2 regions of the Acidovorax sp. ACV01 genome follow, and region 1 is predicted to be linked to the other one. Evidence: riboswitches for the same ligand, from Rfam matches in the RefSeq annotation. Region 1 holds a riboswitch; the other holds the start of a gene.
What was found. A riboswitch is a leader RNA that binds a small molecule or an ion and turns the genes downstream of it on or off. The one in region 1 is predicted to bind thiamine pyrophosphate.

Region 1 (9,229 bases):
CATGATGTCGCAGATGTCCTCGAAGTGCTCGTACAGGAAGCTCTCGCGGTGGTGCGTCATGCACCACTTGGCCATGATGGAGCCCCCGCGCGAGACGATGCCCGTGCGGCGGTTGGCCGTGAGGTGGATGTAGGCCAGGCGCACACCCGCGTGGATGGTGAAGTAGTCCACACCCTGCTCGGCCTGCTCGATGAGCGTGTCGCGGAAGATTTCCCAGGTCAGGTCTTCGGCCACGCCACCCACCTTCTCCAGCGCCTGGTAGATCGGCACGGTGCCGATGGGCACCGGGCTGTTGCGCACGATCCAGTCGCGCGTGGTGTGGATGTTCTTGCCGGTCGACAGGTCCATCACGTTGTCGGCACCCCAGCGGATCGCCCACACGAGCTTTTCCACTTCTTCCTCAATGCTCGACGTGACGGCCGAGTTGCCGATGTTGGCGTTGATCTTGACCAGGAAGTTGCGGCCAATCGCCATCGGCTCCACCTCAGGGTGGTTGATGTTGGCGGGGATGATGGCCCGGCCCCGGGCCACTTCGTCGCGCACGAACTCGGGGGTGATGATGCGCGGGATGCTGGCCCCCAGGGGGTTGCCCATCAGGCGCTGCTCACGGCCAGCGTCGGCCATGTACTGCTCCATCCACTCGCGCTTGCCGTTTTCGCGAATGGCCACGTATTCCATCTCGGGGGTGATGATGCCTTTGCGGGCGTAGTGCATCTGCGTCACATTGGCACCACTTTTGGCCCGCAGAGGCTTGCGCTGCAGCGCGGCGGCCTCGGCACGCAGCTGGGCCAGGCGGGTGGCGTCTTCGCTCTTTTGGCCGTCGTCCAGCGCCACAGGCGCGCGGCCTTCGTAGTGCTCCACATCACCACGGCCGGTGATCCAGCCACCTCGCACGCTGGACAGGCCCTTGCGCACATCGATCGCAGCCTCGGGGTCGGTATACGGGCCGGAGGTGTCGTACACGCTGACCAGTTCGCCATTGGTCAGCGCAATGTCGCGCACGGGCACGCGCAGATCGGTGTGCAGGTGGCCGGGGAGGTAGGCCTTGCGCGATGCAGGAAAGGGTTCGCGCGTGCGTGCGAGCAACTCGGCGAACTTCTCGGGGGTGGCCAGCTTGGCGTGGGGGTCGGGGGCGTTCATGGGCAGGTCTCCTGGTTCCGGTGGCGGTAGGTGCTGCTCCGGAATGGACCTGTGCGCCCCTCGGGTGCGGCGGCACCTGAGGCATGGCGTGCCAGCAGGGACTGCGGGCACGGGGACAAGGAGGTCGGCTCTTCTTCCGCCGGTATGAACCGGATCAAGTTCGTCGGGTTCGCGAGGCCTGCCGAATTTCTTCAGCCGACTCGCATCTCAGCGCTTACGCACACCCCGGAGCAGGCGCGAGTATAGGCCAGAAGAAAAAGAGGCCCCAGTCGCACTTCGACCGTACGGTCAGGCCAAACGGCCGATGAGGATCACCGCAAAGAAGAAGACGGCTGCGATCACCGTCCATTTGAGGATGACGAGCCCCAGGCGCTTGTAGCGCGCCTGGCCCGTGCCCGCATAAAACGCAAACGACACGGCAGCCGCCAGAAGCAGCAGCATGGCCAGCCAGCGAAAGATCAGCATTTCACGAATCCCCCGCGCCGTGAAAACTGACGTGGCATGGGCCAGGGACGCCCAGCAAGGGGCGCCTCGCAGCGACGGCGTTGCTCCCCTCCCACAACGCGAGAGAGAGGGAAGGCGCGAAGCGACTCAGCGAGTGCTTCATCGCTACCAGGCGCGCGCGGGCTGCACAAAGCCGCTCGGAGCCTGGCGCTCGTCCTCGAAGGTGACCACTTCCCAGGCATCGCGCTGGGCCAGCAGCTCGCGCAGCAGCAGGTTGTTCATGGCATGGCCCGAACGGAACGCGCTGTACGCGGCCAGCAGCGGTTTCCCAATCAGGTACAAATCGCCCATGGCGTCCAGGATCTTGTGCTTCACGAACTCGTCGTCGTAGCGCAGGCCGTCGCTGTTGAGCACCTTGTAGTCGTCCATCACGATGGCGTTGTCCAAGCCCCCGCCCAGCGCCAGGCCGTTGGAGCGCATCATTTCGACATCGCGGGTGAAGCCAAAGGTGCGTGCGCGGGCAATGTCGCGGCTGTAATTGCCCGCCCCCAGGTCAAACTCCACACGCTGGCCAGTGGAATCCACCGCAGGGTGGTCAAAGTCGATCTCGAAGCTGAGCTTGTAGCCGTGGTAGGGGGTGAGGCGCGCCCACTTGGCGTTGGCGCCCTCGCCCTCGCGCACTTCCACAGGCCGGGTGACGCGGATGAAACGCTTGGGCGCGTTCTGCAATTCGATCCCCGCGCTCTGCAGCAGGAAAACGAAGGAAGCCGAAGACCCGTCAAGGATGGGCACCTCTTCCGCAGTGATGTCCACATAGAGATTGTCGATGCCCAGGCCCGCACAGGCCGACATCAGGTGCTCCACCGTGTGTACCTTGGCATTGCCCACCGCGATGGTGGACGCCAGCCGCGTGTCCGTCACCGCTTCAGCCCGGATCGGGATGTCCACCGGCTGGGGCAGGTCAACCCGCCGGAACACGATACCCGTGTCCGGCTGCGCGGGCCGCAGGGTCAACTCGACCCGCTGGCCGCTGTGCAGCCCGACGCCTACGGCCCGGGTCAGTGTCTTGAGGGTGCGTTGCTGGAGCATCTCGGCATTTTAGTTTCTGGCGCCCCGCCCCGCACACGCTGAGGTCTTGCCAGCCTCACCAACACCGCCCCCGGAGCCACCGCCGCGTTTTCACCTACAGCACATGCCCCAGGGTTCGCCGCACAATTTGGGGTCGGCGGGCCTTAAAAGACACAACATGAACACACCGCAAACGCCCCACAGGAGACTCCCATGAGCAAGCTCAGCTTCAAAATGAAAATCATGCTCATGATCGGCACCGCACTGGCTGCGCTGCTGATCATGGCCGTCATGTCCTTGCTGCAGGAACGACGGCTGATCAGCGAGTCGCGCAAGGAGTTGCTGACCACGGCCGTCCAGTCCGCCCACAGCATCGTCGCCGCCTACCAGGCCAAGGCCGCCAGCGGCGCCATGCCCCAGGAAGAAGCACAAAAGGCCGCCAAGGACGCCCTGCGCATTGCCCGCTATGGCGGCGCCGACGGCAAAACCGAGTACTTCTACATCTGGACCACCGAGGGCGTCGGGGTGATGCACCCCTTCAAGACCGAGTGGGACGGGCAGGACATGCTGGGCAAGGTCAAGGATGGCTCGGGGGTGGACATCATTGGCCTGCTCGTGAACGGCATCCGCAACAGCAAGGACGGCAAGGCCTTTGTCCCCACAATGTTTGCCCGCCCGGGTCAAACGACACCCCAGCCCAAGCTGCAGTACATCGTCCGGGTGGACGGCTGGAACTGGATGGTTGGCTCAGGCCTCTACACCGACGACGTGGATGTGCTGCTGCGCCAAGCCCTGCTGTCGAGCCTGGCCATGGTGGTGGTGGTGTTTCTGGTCGTCGGCGCCATTGGCATGATGGTGTCGCGGTCGGTATTGCGCCAGATCGGGGGAGAGCCCACCGACGCCATCGCCATCATGTCGGAAGTGGCCCAGGGCAACCTCGATACCCCAATCCCCACGGCCCACCCGGGCTCGATGCTCGACGGCCTGGCCCACATGGTCACCTCGCTGCGCAAGCTGGTCACCGACGTACGCTCCGCCACCGACAGCATCGCCACCGCGTCCAGCGAGATTGCCCAGGGCAACAATGACCTCGCCCACCGCACCGAAGACACGGCCAGCAACCTGCAGAGCACCGCGAGCAGCATGGAAGAGCTGACCAGCACCGTCAAGCAGACCTCGGAATCCGCACAGACCGCCAACCAGATGGCAACGTCGGCCGCTGCCGTCGCGGCACGCGGGGGCGAGGTGGTGTCGCGGGTGGTGGCCACCATGCAGGACATCAACGCCAGCAGCAACAAGATCAGCGACATCATCGGTGTCATTGATGGCATTGCCTTTCAGACCAACATCCTGGCCTTGAATGCCGCAGTGGAAGCCGCCCGTGCGGGCGAGCAGGGCCGGGGCTTTGCCGTGGTGGCCAGCGAGGTGCGCAGCCTGGCCCAACGCAGTGCAGAAGCCGCCAAGGAGATCAAGACCCTGATTGGCGCGTCGGTCGAAAAGGTGGCATCGGGCACGCAACTGGTGGGCAATGCGGGCGCCACCATGACCGAGATCGTGGACAGCGTTCAGCGCGTGACCGACATCATTGGAGAGATCCGCTCCGCCACCTCTGAACAAAGCCAGGGGATTGCGCAGGTCAACACCACCATGAACCAGCTCGACCAGATGACGCAGCAGAACTCGGCCCTGGTGGAACAATCCACCGCCGCCGCAGACAGCCTGCGCGAGCAGGCCATGAAACTCACCCAGGTGGTCGCGTTGTTCCGGGTGAATGGCAGCAATGCCTCGGCACCTGCCCCCATGCCGGCAAGCCGGCCAGTGCCTTCGGCGACACCCCGTCCGGCACCGGCCCCCGTACGCGCCGCGGCACCACGCCCCGCACTGGCCAAGGCTGCGGCCCCCCGCCCACCCGCTCCAGCCGCCAAGGCACCGGCAGCAGCGCTGCCCCCCAAGGCCAGCAGCCCCAAGCCCGCCGCAGATAACAACGACGATTGGGAGTCCTTCTAAACCAGGGGTGCTGAGGGCCTCAAGGGCCTGAGCCAGCACAAGAGCCCACACTGCCCACAAAAAAGAGGCCCTGCCAGCTCACGCTGGCAGGGCCTCTTTCATTCTTGGGGTCCAACAGTCACCCTGTGGGCCACCGGAGACCTCCGATCAGTCGGCTTGCTTGCGCAGGAAGGCCGGGATCTCCAGGTCATCCATACCACCCGACGACAGTGCGTCCACACGGGCTGCCGCCTGCGTGCGGTTGGTACGCCAAACGCTGGGCACCGACATGCTGCCGTAGTCGGCCTGTGCGCTGCCGGCGTGGCCGCCTTGCACACCCACCGCACCACCCAGGGTGCCGACACCAGCCACGGGCATTTGATAGGCCATGTTGTCCGTGCCCGTGCGCAGGCCACCCTGCACCACCGAGATGGGCTGGCGGCGTGCGTTGACGCGCGACAACCCCGTGGCCACCACGGTCACGCGGATCTCGTCGCCCAGGGTTTCGTCGTAGGCAGCGCCGAAGATGACGTGTGCATCGGTCGAGGCATAGGCGTTGATGGTGTTCATGGCCTGGCGCGACTCGGACAGCTTGAGGCTGCCCTTGCTGGCCGTGACCAGCACCAGCACACCCTTGGCGCCCGACAGGTCGATGCCTTCCAGCAGTGGACAGGCAATGGCCTGCTCCGCAGCGATGCGCGCGCGGTCGGGGCCGCTGGCGGTGGCCGTACCCATCATGGCCTTGCCAGGCTCGCCCATGACGGTGCGCACGTCTTCGAAGTCGACGTTCACCTGGCCGTACTCGTTGATGATTTCAGCAATGCCGCCCACGGCGTTCTTGAGCACGTCGTTGGCATGCGCAAAGGCTTCGTCCTGGGTGATGTCGTCGCCCAGCACGTCTAGCAGCTTCTCGTTGAGCACCACGATCAGCGAGTCCACGTTGGCTTCCAGCTCGGCCAGGCCATCGTCGGCGTTCTTCATGCGGCGGCCACCTTCCCAATCGAAAGGCTTGGTGACCACACCCACCGTCAGGATGCCCATTTCCTTGGCCACGCGCGCGATCACCGGAGCAGCCCCGGTCCCGGTGCCGCCGCCCATGCCGGCCGTGATGAACAGCATGTGCGCGCCCTGGATGGCGTCACGGATGTCGTCCACCGCAGCTTCGGCCGCATCGCGCGCCTTTTCTGGCTTGCCGCCCGCACCCAGGCCGCTGCCGCCCAGCTGGATGACACGGTGGGCCGAGCTGCGCGTCAGTGCCTGCGCGTCGGTGTTGGCGCTGACAAACTCCACGCCCTGCACGCTGCGGGCGATCATGTGCTCGACGGCGTTGCTGCCACCGCCGCCCACGCCGATCACCTTGATCTGGGTGCCCTGGTTGAATTCTTCGGCTTCGATCATTTCGATGGTCATGTTGGAGCTCCTGTTTCTAGATTCGTATGCAATTGCCAAATGGGGATTGGGGTACCTGGTAGGGAAGAGCGCGGCGGTCCTGTACATCGCCATCGCTCGCGCGGCGTTTGGTGGGGACTCCCTCGCGCCAGCCACAAGGCCCCCACGCTTGCCACTGCGTGTGCTGCGCTGCCCCCCATGGGGGCTTGCGCGCCTTGGGGCGGCCCGGCGGCGCTCATTCCTAGGTATTTCATGGTCAGAAATTCCCCACGATGAAATCTTTGAAACGCCCGAACGCGGTCTTCATGGAGCCGCTCTTTTGCGCCACCTTGAAGCCGCGCAGCCGTGCCAGGCGAGCTTCTTCGAGCAGGCCCATGACAGTGGCTGCTCGTGGCTGGGCCACCATGTCGGACAGGGCACTGGAATACTTGGGAATGCCGCGCCGCACGGGCTTGAGGAAGATGTCCTCGCCCAGTTCGATCATTCCCGGCATCACCGAACTGCCGCCCGTAAGCACGATGCCCGAGGACAGCACTTCTTCGTAGCCCGACTCGCGAATGACCTGCTGCACGAGCGAGAAGATCTCCTCCACCCGCGGCTCGATCACACCCGCCAGCGCCTGCTTGCTCAGCATGCGCGGGCTGCGGTCGCCCAGGCCGGGCACTTCGACCTGGCTCTCGGGGTCGGCCAGCAGTTGCTTGGCGTAGCCACTCTCGACCTTGATGTCTTCTGCGTCCTTCGTGGGAGTGCGCAATGCCATGGCGATGTCGCTGGTGATGAGGTCGCCCGCAATCGGAATCACCGCCGTGTGGCGGATCGCACCGCCCGTGAAGATCGCCACGTCCGTGGTGCCCGCACCGATGTCCACCACCACCACGCCCAGCTCGCGCTCGTCATCCGTCAGCACCGCCTGGCTGCTGGCCAGGGGGTTGAGCATGAGCTGCTCGACCTCCAGGCCACAGCGGCGCACACACTTGATGATGTTCTCGGCCGCACTCTGCGCGCCTGTCACGATGTGGATCTTGGCCTCCAGGCGGATGCCGCTCATGCCGATGGGCTCCTTCACATCCTGCCCGTCGATCACGAATTCCTGCGGCTCCACCAGCAGCAGGCGCTGGTCGCTGGAGATGTTGATGGCCTTGGCCGTCTCCACCACGCGCGCCACGTCGGCCGAGGTGACTTCCTTGTCCTTCACAGCCACCATGCCGCTGGAGTTGAGGCCGCGAATGTGGCTGCCAGTGATACCGGTGTACACGCGCTGGATCTTGCAGTCGGCCATCAGCTCGGCCTCCTTGAGGGCCTGCTGGATGCTCTGCACCGTGGCGTCGATGTTGACCACCACACCGCGCTTCAAGCCGTTGCTCGGGGCCACGCCCAGACCTGCGAGCTTGAGCTCGCCATTGGGCAGAACCTCAGCCACCACGGCCATGACCTTGGCGGTGCCGATGTCCAGCCCCACCACAACGTCTTTGTATTCTCTTGCCATATCAGTCTCTGCCCTTCTCTGTTCTGTCCCGCCGCCCCACGGCCTCATTCACGAACCGACCTGCTTTTTGCGCCATGCACCGCTGATCCATGCCATCACCTCCTGCGCACGGCGCCAGCGGCTGCTGTGGCATCGGGAACCACGGTGCTCACACCGCGCATGCGCAACGCATAGCCCCCCGCATGCCGCAAATCGGCGGACTCGAGGGCATCCACGCGGCGCCCGTACTGTGCCGCCACCTGCGTCAGGGTGCGCGTGAAGCGTTGCGTGCGCTGCACCACCTCCTGCGGCGTACCGCCCCCCAGCTCCACCACCGCGTCGCTGTCGAGCGTGGCCCTCCAGCCGCCCCGCCCGGTCAGCTCCAGCGTCTCCACTTCCAGGCCCAGCGGCTTGAACACCGGCTGCAGCAGCCCATGCATCAGCAGCACCTCGGGCGAACTGCCCACAGGGCCCAGCAGGCGCGGCAAGCCGTCCTGCTCCACGTCGCCCACGTTGGCCTCAAACACCTCGCCCTGGCGATTGACCAGGGCCGAGCCGCTCTCGGGCCCCCAGTACGCCACGGCGTCATGCTCCTGCAGCTCCACGCGCAGGCTGCCGGGGTACTCCCGCCGCACGTCGGCGCGGCGCACCCAAGGCACCTGCTCGAAGGCATTGCGGGCCGCCCGCAGGTCCACCGTAAAAAAGTTTCCTGCAAGGTGCGGCGCCACATTGGCCCGCAAGGTCACCGCGTTGTTGTGCACCAGCTCGCCCTGCACCACGATGCGTGCGATGGCAAAGCCGGGGTAGCGCAACACCCACCACGCACCCGCCGCCAGCACAGCCATGGCGCAGCCCACGAACAAGACCGATGCGGTCAGGTTCATGAGCTTGACGTCCAGGGGTGCTGGCAGGCTGTTGGTCATCAGGCGTCCTTCGGCCTTGGGGCAGTGTCCAACGCTGCATCCACCAGGATGCGCAGGCACAGTTCCTCATAGCTGATGCCCGAGGCCCGTGCCGACATGGGTACCAGCGAATGACCGGTCATGCCAGGGGACGTGTTCATCTCCAGCAGGAAGGGTTTGCGGTCGCTGGCGCGGATCATCAGATCTGCACGGCCCCAACCCCGGCAACCCAGCGTGCGATAGGCCTCCAGCACGATGCGCTGGATCTCGCGTTCCTCGGCCTCGGGCAGGCCGCTCGGGCACTGGTACTTCACGTCGTCGGTGAAGTACTTGTTCTGGTAGTCGTAGGCGCCATCGGGCGCCACGATGCGGATCACCGGCAGCGCGCGGGCGTCTGCCCCCTGGCCCAGCACCGGGCAGGTCACTTCCTCGCCGTCGATGAACTCTTCGCAGAGCACGTCGGGGTCGTACTTCGCCGAGAGCGCCACGGCCTCCTGCATGTCCGAATAGCCACGCACCTTGGTCACGCCGATGGACGAGCCCTCGCGGGGCGGCTTCACGATCAGTGGCAAACCCAGCTCATCGGGCACGGTGCGCACCACCTCGCGCTGCTGGCGGTCGGGCGCCAGCCACACATAGCGTGGCGTGGGCAAGCCCTCGGCCAGCCACACCCGCTTGGTCATGACCTTGTCCATGGCGATGGCCGAGGCCATGACGCCCGGGCCGGTGTAGGGAATGCCCAGCAGCTCCAGCGCGCCTTGCACTGTGCCGTCTTCACCATGGCGGCCATGCAGTGCAATGAAGCAGCGCGCATAGCCATCGCGCTTGAGATCGC
Region 2 (9,229 bases), on a different contig from region 1:
CTGCGGAGCCAGGTGGTAGACGGCAATCCCCACCAACCAGATCGCCACCGGGGCCGCATTTACCCGGCGTGCCGCAGCCAGCAGCGCGGGTGCGTTGGTGCCAAACGCCAGTCGGCCCAAGATCACCCCAAACAGCGGCACAAACACCGAGCTGAGCAGCAACAAAAACGGCTCCAGGCTGTGCATGGGCAGCACCAGTGCGAGGCCTGTGCATACGGCTGCCATGGCCAGGCCCCACTTGCGCACGCCCCAGCGTGGCAGCAGGCTGTGGGCCGACACCGCGCCCGAATAGGTGTCGCCATAGGCGTTATCCACCTCGTCGATCAGGATCAGCGACAGCGCGATCAGCCCGCCCTGGGCCAGCAGCAGCGCCTGCACCAGGTCCTTGCTCGGCAGGGTCAACGCCACCAGCACACCCAGCGTGTAGCACCACATGTTGGCCAGCGCGTAGCCCAGCCAGGTGCCGCGCAGCGCCGATCCACCATGCTTGCCGTGGCGCGCATAGTCGGCCACCAGAGGTAGCCACGAGATCGGCATGGCGATCACCAGGTCCAGCGCGGGCAGCACGCCCATGCCGCCTTCGCCCTTGCGCGTCCACAGCGCTTCAAAACCCTGGGCCTGCGCCAGCGACAAAAACTGCCACGACAGCCACAGCAGCGACAGCACCACCAGCGGCAGCGCCACGCGTGCGATCACCTTGCGCACCAGCTGCACCATCGAGCCGCTGATGAGCAGCATCACCACGCCGCCCCACAGCAGCGTAGCCAGCACGGGCCAATGCGCGCCGGCCATGGTGCCGGACTGTTGGCCGATGGCCACCGTGGCATCGCGCATCACCACCAGCTCGAACGTGCCCCAGCCCACCAGCTGCACGATGTTCAAAATGATCGGCAGGCTGGCAAACGTGCGGCCGTACACCGCATGCATCAGCCCGGCGCTGGCCAGGCCGCTGTCGCAGCCCAGCTTGGCCACCCAGCCCAGCAGGCCCGCGCCCACGATGGAGCCGCAGACGATGGCGATCAGCGCCTCCTGCGTGCCCAGCGCAGGCATCAGGTACGCGCCCACCTGCATGACCAAGAGGCCTACGCCCAGGCTGAACCAGAGCGAGGCATGGTCATGCCATTGGAAGACACGGCGGTCGGGGGATACGGGGGCCAGCGCTTCGTTGGTGGCGGGCGCGGCGGGGGATGAGGACATGGATGGCTCCGTAGCAGTACAGAGCAGGGGCGGCCCGCCAGCGCGCCCCAAAGTCAATTCATTCTGGGCTGTGCCGAGGCGGACGTGCTTCCCTGCGCGAGGATGATCTCAATCAGGTTCAAAGGGACTCTCTCAGTCGGTTCCGGCAAGCCGGTTCGACACCCCTAGCGATGGCGCCCCAAAGGAGCGCGGTCCTATTGTAGGGGGAGGGTCAGCGCTTGGCCTGGGCAATCGGGATCGCGTAGTGCATCACGGAGTCGCCGGACGTTGGGTGGTACTGGGCACCGTAGATTTCCAGATCCGGCCCCAGGGTGTGCGACGCGCCGGCCGACAGCAGCCAGCTGGAGTAGATGTAGTTCACTGTCGCATCGACATTCTGCGCAGGGCCCCGGTGGGTGAAGCGTGCATAGGTCGATCCGGGGATTTCCAGGGCCACCATGCCCGGTGGCAGCGCACCGGGGCCGCGCACTTCGATGCAGGCCAGGTAGCGCAGCTCTTCCGTGTGGGGTCCTGCTGGCGCCACGGCGCCATAGCAGACCCCGGGCACGGTGTTCGCAATCTCGCCCAGCCGGGGCAGGAACTTCGCCCACAGGGGCGGCAGTTTCTGGCCCAGGTTGTTCTTTTCGGAGTCGATGCCGTAGTAGTCCGTGGGCAGCCCGACCAGCTGCATGGCGGGCTGCTGCTGAATGTCGGGTTCCAGAGAAATGTTGTGGTGAATGTGCGCGAGGTAGCTTTGGTCAAACCGGATCTTGCGCACGAACAGCGAGCGGTTGCCCATCTTGCGGTACTGCGACGGCGTGAGCCGAAAGCAATCGCGGAACGCGCGCGTGAAACTCTCCTGCGTCTCGTACCCGGACGCCAGCGCAATGTCGAGCACGCTCAACCGTGTGTTGGTCAACTGCTCCAGCGCCCGCGAGAACCGGCGCGACCGGATATAGGTCTTGAGGGTTTCGTTGGTCAGCGCCTTGAAGATCCGCTGGAAGTGCCACTGGCTCATCCCCGCAGCCCGAGCCACCTCGGAAAGCTGGATATCGGATTCGAGATGGGCCTCGATGAAATCGATGCCCTCCTGGATTTGCCGGAGATAAAGCACAGTGGTGTCCGTTCAAGGGGTTTCAAAGAAACCGGTCATCGCAACCAGCCGGTTCTGGTCGTTGTACCGGCCGTAGCTCACGCCTTCCCCGATCACCTGCCCGCTGCCATCCACCATGTTCCATTTGGCGATGCTCTGCTGGTTGTGGCTGGCGAAATAGTGGGTCACAAAATGCCCACCGGGCACTTGGCTGTGAAAGTTGTCCATGTAGGCCGTCAATTGGTCCCAGCCCTGGGCGGTGGCCAGCGGGTCGTTGTAGGTGCAGGCGGGGTCGAGGGACTGGGTAAAAAGGGCTGTGCGGTCCGCGGCCGAGTCGGTCTTCCACGACGCGGTGTAGGTGTCCCAGATGGATTGAAGGGGTTGTTGGCTCATGGTGTGCTCCTGATGGGTGAATGGAGACGCCATCGTGCCGGGCGCTTGTGCGCCTTTTGGACATTTTGTGCTTATTTGTGGGCGCGTCGTTTGGGCACGAAGTGACGAACCCTGGCCCGCCGGGACTACGCGCTGACGGACGGCGCCGATACCGGTGCCACACCCAGCAACTGGTGCAGCCGTGGGCTGGTGGTGGTGTACTGCAACGCCACCTTGTCGCCCTTGAGCGCCTCGGCGGCGCCAAAGGCGGCGAGAGTGGCCTCGTGGAAGCCGCACAGGATGAGCTTGCGTTTGCCGGGGTAGGTGTTGATGTCGCCCACGGCGTAGATGCCGGGCACACTGGTGCGGAAGGCCTCGGTGTCCACCACCAGCTGTTTGCGGTCCATGGCCAAACCCCAGTCCGCAATGGGCCCGAGGCGGGGCGAGATGCCCAGCACGGCAACCAGCAGGTCCAGCGCCAGGGCGCGGGTGCTGCCATCGGCGTCCACCACCTGCAAGGCGGTCAGTTGGTCACCAGCGGTTTCGATACCGGTGATCTGCGCGGCCTCGACGTGGATGCGGCCCGCATCGCGCAGTTGCTGCAGGCGCTGCAGCAGGGCATCCGGGGCCTGGAACACATCGCGGCGGTGCAGCAGGCTGACGCGGGCAGCCTGGCCTTGTTCGGCCAGTTCCACGGCGCGGGCCACCGCGGGCTCGTCGCCGCCGTGCACCACCACATGGCGCCCGGCCACGTTGGCCGTGGAGGGCAGGTTCTGGTAGTGAACCTGTGTGCCCACAAAGCGCTCGATGCCGTCCACCTTGAGCGTGCGTGGCACAAAGGCGCCCACGCCGGCGGCAATGAACACCGTGCGGGCCAGCAGCTGTGCACCTTGCGAGGTTTCGACCAGCAGGCGCCCATCGGGGTGCACGGCGAGCGCCGACACCAGCGTGTTCAGGTGCCACTGCGTCTTGAACGGCGCAATCTGCTGAAGCAGCAAACCGGCCAGCTCGCTCCCGGTGCACACCGGGATGCCCGGGATGTCGTAGATGGGTTTGTCGCCGTACAGCTCGACGCACTGGCCGCCCGCATGGGGCAGGGCGTCGATCAGGTGGGCGGTGATGCCTTGCAGGCCCAGCTGGAAGACCTGGAACAGGCCCACAGGGCCCGCGCCGATGACGACGGCGTCGGTTTCTTGAATCATGCTCAAGCCACGCGCGCAGCGCCCGAAACTGGCGCTGCCAAAGACCTGTGCCACCGTGGAACTGGCTTTGCCAGGCCACTGGTGGCATCCCCCTTGGGGGATGGCGCGAAGCGACTCAGGGGGGTCACTTGACTAGTTCGTTGACCTTGCCCGGCTTGCCGTTCCACTCGTCGGCGTCTGGCAGCGCGGGCTTGCGCTTGGTGATGCTCTTCCAGCCGTCGGCAAAGGACAGATCGGCGTTGAGCTTGATGAAGGCGATCTGGTCGGCCGGCAGGTCTTCTTCGGCAAAAATGGCGTTGGCCGGGCACTCGGGGATGCACACGGCGCAGTCGATGCATTCGTCAGGATCGATGACGAGCATGTTCGGGCCTTCGCGGAAGCAGTCCACGGGGCACACGTCCACACAATCGGTGTACTTGCACTTGATGCAGTTTTCGGAGACGACGTGGGTCATGACAGGAGTTGTGTGGGTCGGTGAAAACCCTCAATTTTAGAAGCTTTCACCGACCATTGGTTACAAGGTCCCTCACCCGGATGGGGTGACTGGGGTTGGGGGCACTGATCTAGATCAGTTGACCAGCACGGCACCGGCCGTTTTGTGGCTGGCGGTGTCCACCAGGATCAGCGATCCGAGCACCCGGGCTTTGCCGAAGGCCGCTGCGGGAATCGCCTCTTGCAGCAGCAGGTCCACATGGCCGATGGCATTGGGGTCGAGCTGGGTGGCGGCTTCTTCGGCCAGCGTGTTGATGTTGAGCTTGTGCACCACGGCTTTCACCTTGGCCTTGACCCAACGGTGGCCGTGCAGCGCCCAATACACGCGGCCTGCGACCAGGGGTTCGTCGTCCATCCAGGCAATGGTGGTGCGCAGCTCGCGGCTGGCGGGCCAGGCGGGCACGCTGGCCGGCGTGTCAAAGTCGTCTTCGGCGGGGGTGGCGACAGCAGGCGCCGCCAGAATCCAGTCGCCGCGCGAGACATCCACCTCGCGGTCCAGGATGAATCCCGCGCTGGTGCCTGCGGGCACATCCCTGGGGCGGCGTGCATGGTCCAGCACCTGGGCCACGGTGGCCAGCTGGCCGCTGGGGAAGATCTGCACGGGCGTGCCAGGCGCTACATTGCCCGAAGCCACACGGCCCCAGAACACGCGGCGGCCTTGGGATGTGTCCGACGACGAGGACGAGGACTTTTCGACCCACTGCACGGGGAAGGCCAGGGGCAGGCCCGTATCGGCTGGGGTGTTGGGCAACTGCTCCAGCACCTGCAGCAGCGTGGGGCCTTCATAGCCGCACCAGCCCGCGTGGGCGTCCACCACATTCCAGCCCTTGAGGGCGGAGACCGGCACCGTGGCGCGCACGGTGATGCCAGCCGCCTGGGCGAAGGACTGCAGTGCGCCCTGGATATGTTTCCAGGCCAGCACGGGGTCTGCCACCGCGTCGAGCTTGTTCACGGCAAACACCAGCGAGTGCACGCGCAGCAAATGGGCCAGCAGGCTGTGGCGGCGGGTCTGCGGCAGCAAGGCCAGGTCGGCATTCTTCCAGTCGAGCTTGGTGGCATCGACCAGCACCACGGCGGCATCGGCGCTGCTGGCGGCGGTGACCATGTTGCGCGTGTACTGCTCGTGGCCGGGGGCGTCGCCGATGATGAACTTGCGCTCTTCGGTGGCGAAGTAGCGGTAGGCCACATCGATGGTGATGCCTTGCTCGCGCTCTGCGCTGAGGCCGTCGGTCAGCAGTGCCAGGTCGGTCTCGCCCTGGCGCTGTACGCCGGCAAGGTGGTCCTGCAGCACGGCCTTGCTGTCCACCAGCAGGCGGCCGATCAGCGTGCTCTTGCCATCGTCCACCGAGCCACAGGTAATGAACTTGAGGGCGGAAATATGGTTATTTTGGCCGCTAGCGCTTGTCTGGATTGCGCTGGAAGCTATCGAATTCATAGTGGTCATCAGAAGTACCCGTCTTTCTTGCGCTTTTCCATCGAGGCATCGCTGGTCTTGTCGTCCATGCGCGTCGCCCCGCGTTCGCTCACGTCGGCGGCCAGGGTCTCGATCACGATCTCGGCCGGGGTGGCCGCCGTGCTCTCCACCGGCGCGGTGCAGGTGATGTCGCCCACGGTGCGAAAGCGCACGTCGCGCGTCTCCACCACGTCGCCGTCACGCGGCGGTGTCAGTTCGGTCACGGGCATCAGCAGGCCCTTGCGGTCCACCACCTGGCGCTTGTGCGTGTAGTAAATGCTGGGCAGGCCGATCTGCTCGCGGTCGATGTACTGCCACACGTCCAGTTCGGTCCAGTTGCTGATCGGGAACACGCGGAAGTGTTCGTTCGGCTGCAGGCGGGTGTTGAACAGGGTCCACAGTTCAGGCCGCTGGGCCTTGGGCTGCCATTGGCCAAAGCTGTCACGGTGCGAGAAGATGCGCTCCTTGGCGCGGGCCTTCTCCTCGTCGCGGCGCGCGCCGCCGATCAGGGCGTCAAAGCGAAATTCCTCGATCGCTTCGAGCAGCGTGACCGACTGGTGCACGTTGCGGCTCTCGCCCGGGTGGGCCAGGCGCACCGTGCCGCGTGCCATGGAATCTTCGACGCTGCGCACGATGAGCTCGGCGCCCAGTTCCTGCGCACGGAAGTCGCGGAAGTCCGTCACTTCCTTGAAGTTATGGCCCGTGTCGATCATGAGCAGCGGGTAGGGAATGCCACCGCCGCTGGCCTTGGTGCCAAAGGCCTTTTCGGCGCATTTGAGCATGACGAGCGAATCCTTGCCGCCCGAAAACAGCAAGGCGGGGCGCTCAAAGGCGGCGGCCACTTCGCGCAGGATGAAGATGGTTTCTTCTTCCAGAGCATCCAGGTGCGAGTTGTTGAGGTGATAGCTCATGTTGTTGTTCTGCAGCTGTGCTGCATCGGTGCGGGCGTTCATGGTCGGATCTGCGGCGGAGTCAGTGGGCAAGATGCAGCCCACACTCGCGGTTGTCTTCGCCCTTGGTCGGGTCCACGTAGTCAAAGTTGTTGGGCAGGCCGTGCTTGACGCAGTATTCGTGCAGGTCCTTGGACGACCAGTGCAGCAGCGGTGCCACCTTGATCAGGCCATCAGGGTTGATGCTGACCGGGTCCATCTGCGCGCGCACGGCGGTGTCGGTGGCACGCAGTGCGGTGAACCACACCTTGGGGGCTGTCTCGCGCAGGGCACGGGCAAAGGGCTCCAGCTTCACTTCTTCGGTGAAGAAGGCGTGGCGTGGGTCGTCCAGGGCTGGTGTTGCGCCTTCTACCGCTTCGCGGTGTGCGCGTGAGCGGCGTGGCAGGTAAATCTGCAGCTTCAGGCCCAGTTGCTTCGTCACTTCGTCGGCAAAGCGGTAGGTGGCCTCGGTGTTGTAGCCATTGTCCATCCAGACCACCGGCACATCAGGGTTCACCTGCGTGACCATGTGCAGGATCACCGCCTCGAAGGGGCGGAAATTGGTGGTGACGATGGATCGCTCGCCCAGGCCCAGCGCCCAGGCTACCAGGCCGGGGGCGTTGCGGCCGAGTTCGGCGTTGACGAGTGTGAGGTCGAATTGGCTCATGGTGTGGGGTTCTAGGGTATACGTGGGCTCAGGGCTGCGCTCAAGCAGCAGCCCGGCTGACAAACAGCGGCTGGGGGTTCACGGCATCGCCCTGGTAAAAGCCAGGGAACAGCGCAAACTGGCGCTGCGCATCGGCAGCGTCCACGCCCTCGGCCAGCACGGCGCTGCTGAAACCCGTGCGCTGCATCTGCACCAACTGGTCGATCAGCACGTCGCCCGTGGCGCGGATTTCGCCCTGAAAGCCACGGCGGCGGCGAAGCAAGAAGGCCTGGCTGAAGGCGCGGCCATCGGTGAAGTTGGGGAAGTGCAGGTCCACACGTTCCACACCATCGAGCGGCAGGGCCATGGCGTCGGCATCGTTGGGCAGGGCCACGGTGCGGGCGTCACCCTCTGCGGGCGGCTGGTGGTCTTGGGCGGCGAGTAGTTTCAACATCATGTCTGTGGGCTGTGCGGTACGGCGCTGTGCGGGCTCAGGCGGCAGCGGTTTCTGGTTCTTTGTGGCGCGCTTGCTTGGCGGCTTCCTTGAACGGGTCCAGGCCTGTGCGGCGCACGGCCGACTGGAAGGTTTCGCCTGGTTCGCGCAGGTCTCGGTACGTGCCGAGCACGGCCTCGATCACGTCGGGCACTTCGGCGGCAGAGAACGAGGGGCCAATCACCTTGCCGGCCACGGCCGCGCCCGACAGGTCAGAACCATCGGAGCCGCCGAGCGTGACCTGGTACCACTCCTTGCCGTCCTTGTCGACGCCCAGGATGCCGATGTGGCCGCTGTGGTGGTGGCCGCAGCTGTTGATGCAGCCGCTGATGTGCAGGTCGATCTCCCCGATGTCATCGAGCTCGTCCAGGTCCTGGTAGCGCTGGGTGATGGCCTCTGCGATGGGCAGCGAGCGGGCGTTGGCCAGCGCGCAGAAGTCGCCGCCGGGGCAGGCGATCATGTCGGTGAGCAGCTGCACGTTGGCGCTGGCCAGACCCAGGGCCTTGGCTTCTTGCCACAGGGCAAACAATCGGCTGCCATGCACCCAGGGAAGCAGCACGTTCTGGTCGTGCGTCACGCGGGCTTCGCCGGCCGAATATTTGTCCACCAGATCGGCCAGTGCGATGAGTTGTTCGCTGGTGGCATCGCCGGGCGACTGGCCCGGACGCTTGAACGACAGCGTGACGGCGCGCAGCTGCGGATTTTGGTGGGCGTGCACGTTGCGTTTGAGCCAGCGGCCAAACATCACATGCGCGGAAGCCTGGGCGTCCAGTGAGGCCTGCAGGGCAGCGGGGGGCACGTCGGCAATATCGGCCAGCTTGGGGGTGACAAAGCAGGCGGCCACGCGGTCGAACTCGGCCTGTGGGATGGTGTGTGGGCCACCGTCGATCTCCACGATCTGGCGGTACTCTTCTTCCACGTCGTCGATGTACTGCTGGCCCTCGGCCTTGACCAGGATCTTGATGCGTGCCTTGTATTTGTTGTCGCGGCGGCCGTGCTCGTTGTACACGCGCACGATGGCCTCGATGTAGTTCATGATCTGGTTCCAGGGCAGGAACTCGCGGATCACGGTGCCGATCACGGGCGTGCGGCCCATGCCGCCGCCCACGAACACCTTGAAGCCGATCTCGCCAGCTTCGTTCTTGAGCACGTGCAGGCCCACATCGTGCCAGCCCGTGGCAGCGCGGTCATCCTTGGCGCCGCTGATGGCGATCTTGAACTTGCGCGGCAGAAAGGCGAACTCGGGGTGCAGCGTGGTCCACTGGCGGATGATTTCCGCATAGGGGCGCGGGTCCACGATCTCGTCCACGGCGATGCCGGCCAGCGCGTCCGTGGTGGTGTTGCGGATGCAGTTGCCGCTGGTCTGGATGCCG

Region 2: it holds a riboswitch for thiamine pyrophosphate, as region 1 does, so the genes downstream of both, IB243_RS01260 (cytosine permease) here and thiC (phosphomethylpyrimidine synthase ThiC) in region 1, are expected to answer to the same signal.

The regions. Positions count from the first base shown of each region.
Region 1 covers NZ_JACUZT010000004.1:441,439-450,667, forward strand. Annotated here, with positions in the region: gene thiC (phosphomethylpyrimidine synthase ThiC) at 1-1,113, opposite strand, end outside; TPP riboswitch at 1,255-1,378, opposite strand; gene IB243_RS14610 (hypothetical protein) at 1,429-1,605, opposite strand; gene lpxC (UDP-3-O-acyl-N-acetylglucosamine deacetylase) at 1,750-2,673, opposite strand; gene IB243_RS14620 (methyl-accepting chemotaxis protein) at 2,866-4,659, shown strand; gene ftsZ (cell division protein FtsZ) at 4,807-6,048, opposite strand; gene ftsA (cell division protein FtsA) at 6,284-7,513, opposite strand; gene IB243_RS14635 (cell division protein FtsQ/DivIB) at 7,609-8,415, opposite strand; gene IB243_RS14640 (D-alanine--D-alanine ligase) at 8,415-9,229, opposite strand, start outside.
Region 2 covers NZ_JACUZT010000001.1:262,681-271,909, forward strand. Annotated here, with positions in the region: gene IB243_RS01260 (cytosine permease) at 1-1,197, opposite strand, end outside; TPP riboswitch at 1,270-1,373, opposite strand; gene IB243_RS27400 (helix-turn-helix domain-containing protein) at 1,409-2,290, opposite strand; gene IB243_RS01270 (nuclear transport factor 2 family protein) at 2,303-2,662, opposite strand; gene IB243_RS01275 (NAD(P)/FAD-dependent oxidoreductase) at 2,788-3,843, opposite strand; gene fdxA (ferredoxin FdxA) at 3,968-4,297, opposite strand; gene IB243_RS01285 (sulfate adenylyltransferase subunit 1) at 4,412-5,779, opposite strand; gene cysD (sulfate adenylyltransferase subunit CysD) at 5,779-6,741, opposite strand; gene IB243_RS01295 (phosphoadenosine phosphosulfate reductase family protein) at 6,761-7,384, opposite strand; gene IB243_RS01300 (DUF934 domain-containing protein) at 7,425-7,814, opposite strand; gene IB243_RS01305 (nitrite/sulfite reductase) at 7,855-9,229, opposite strand, start outside.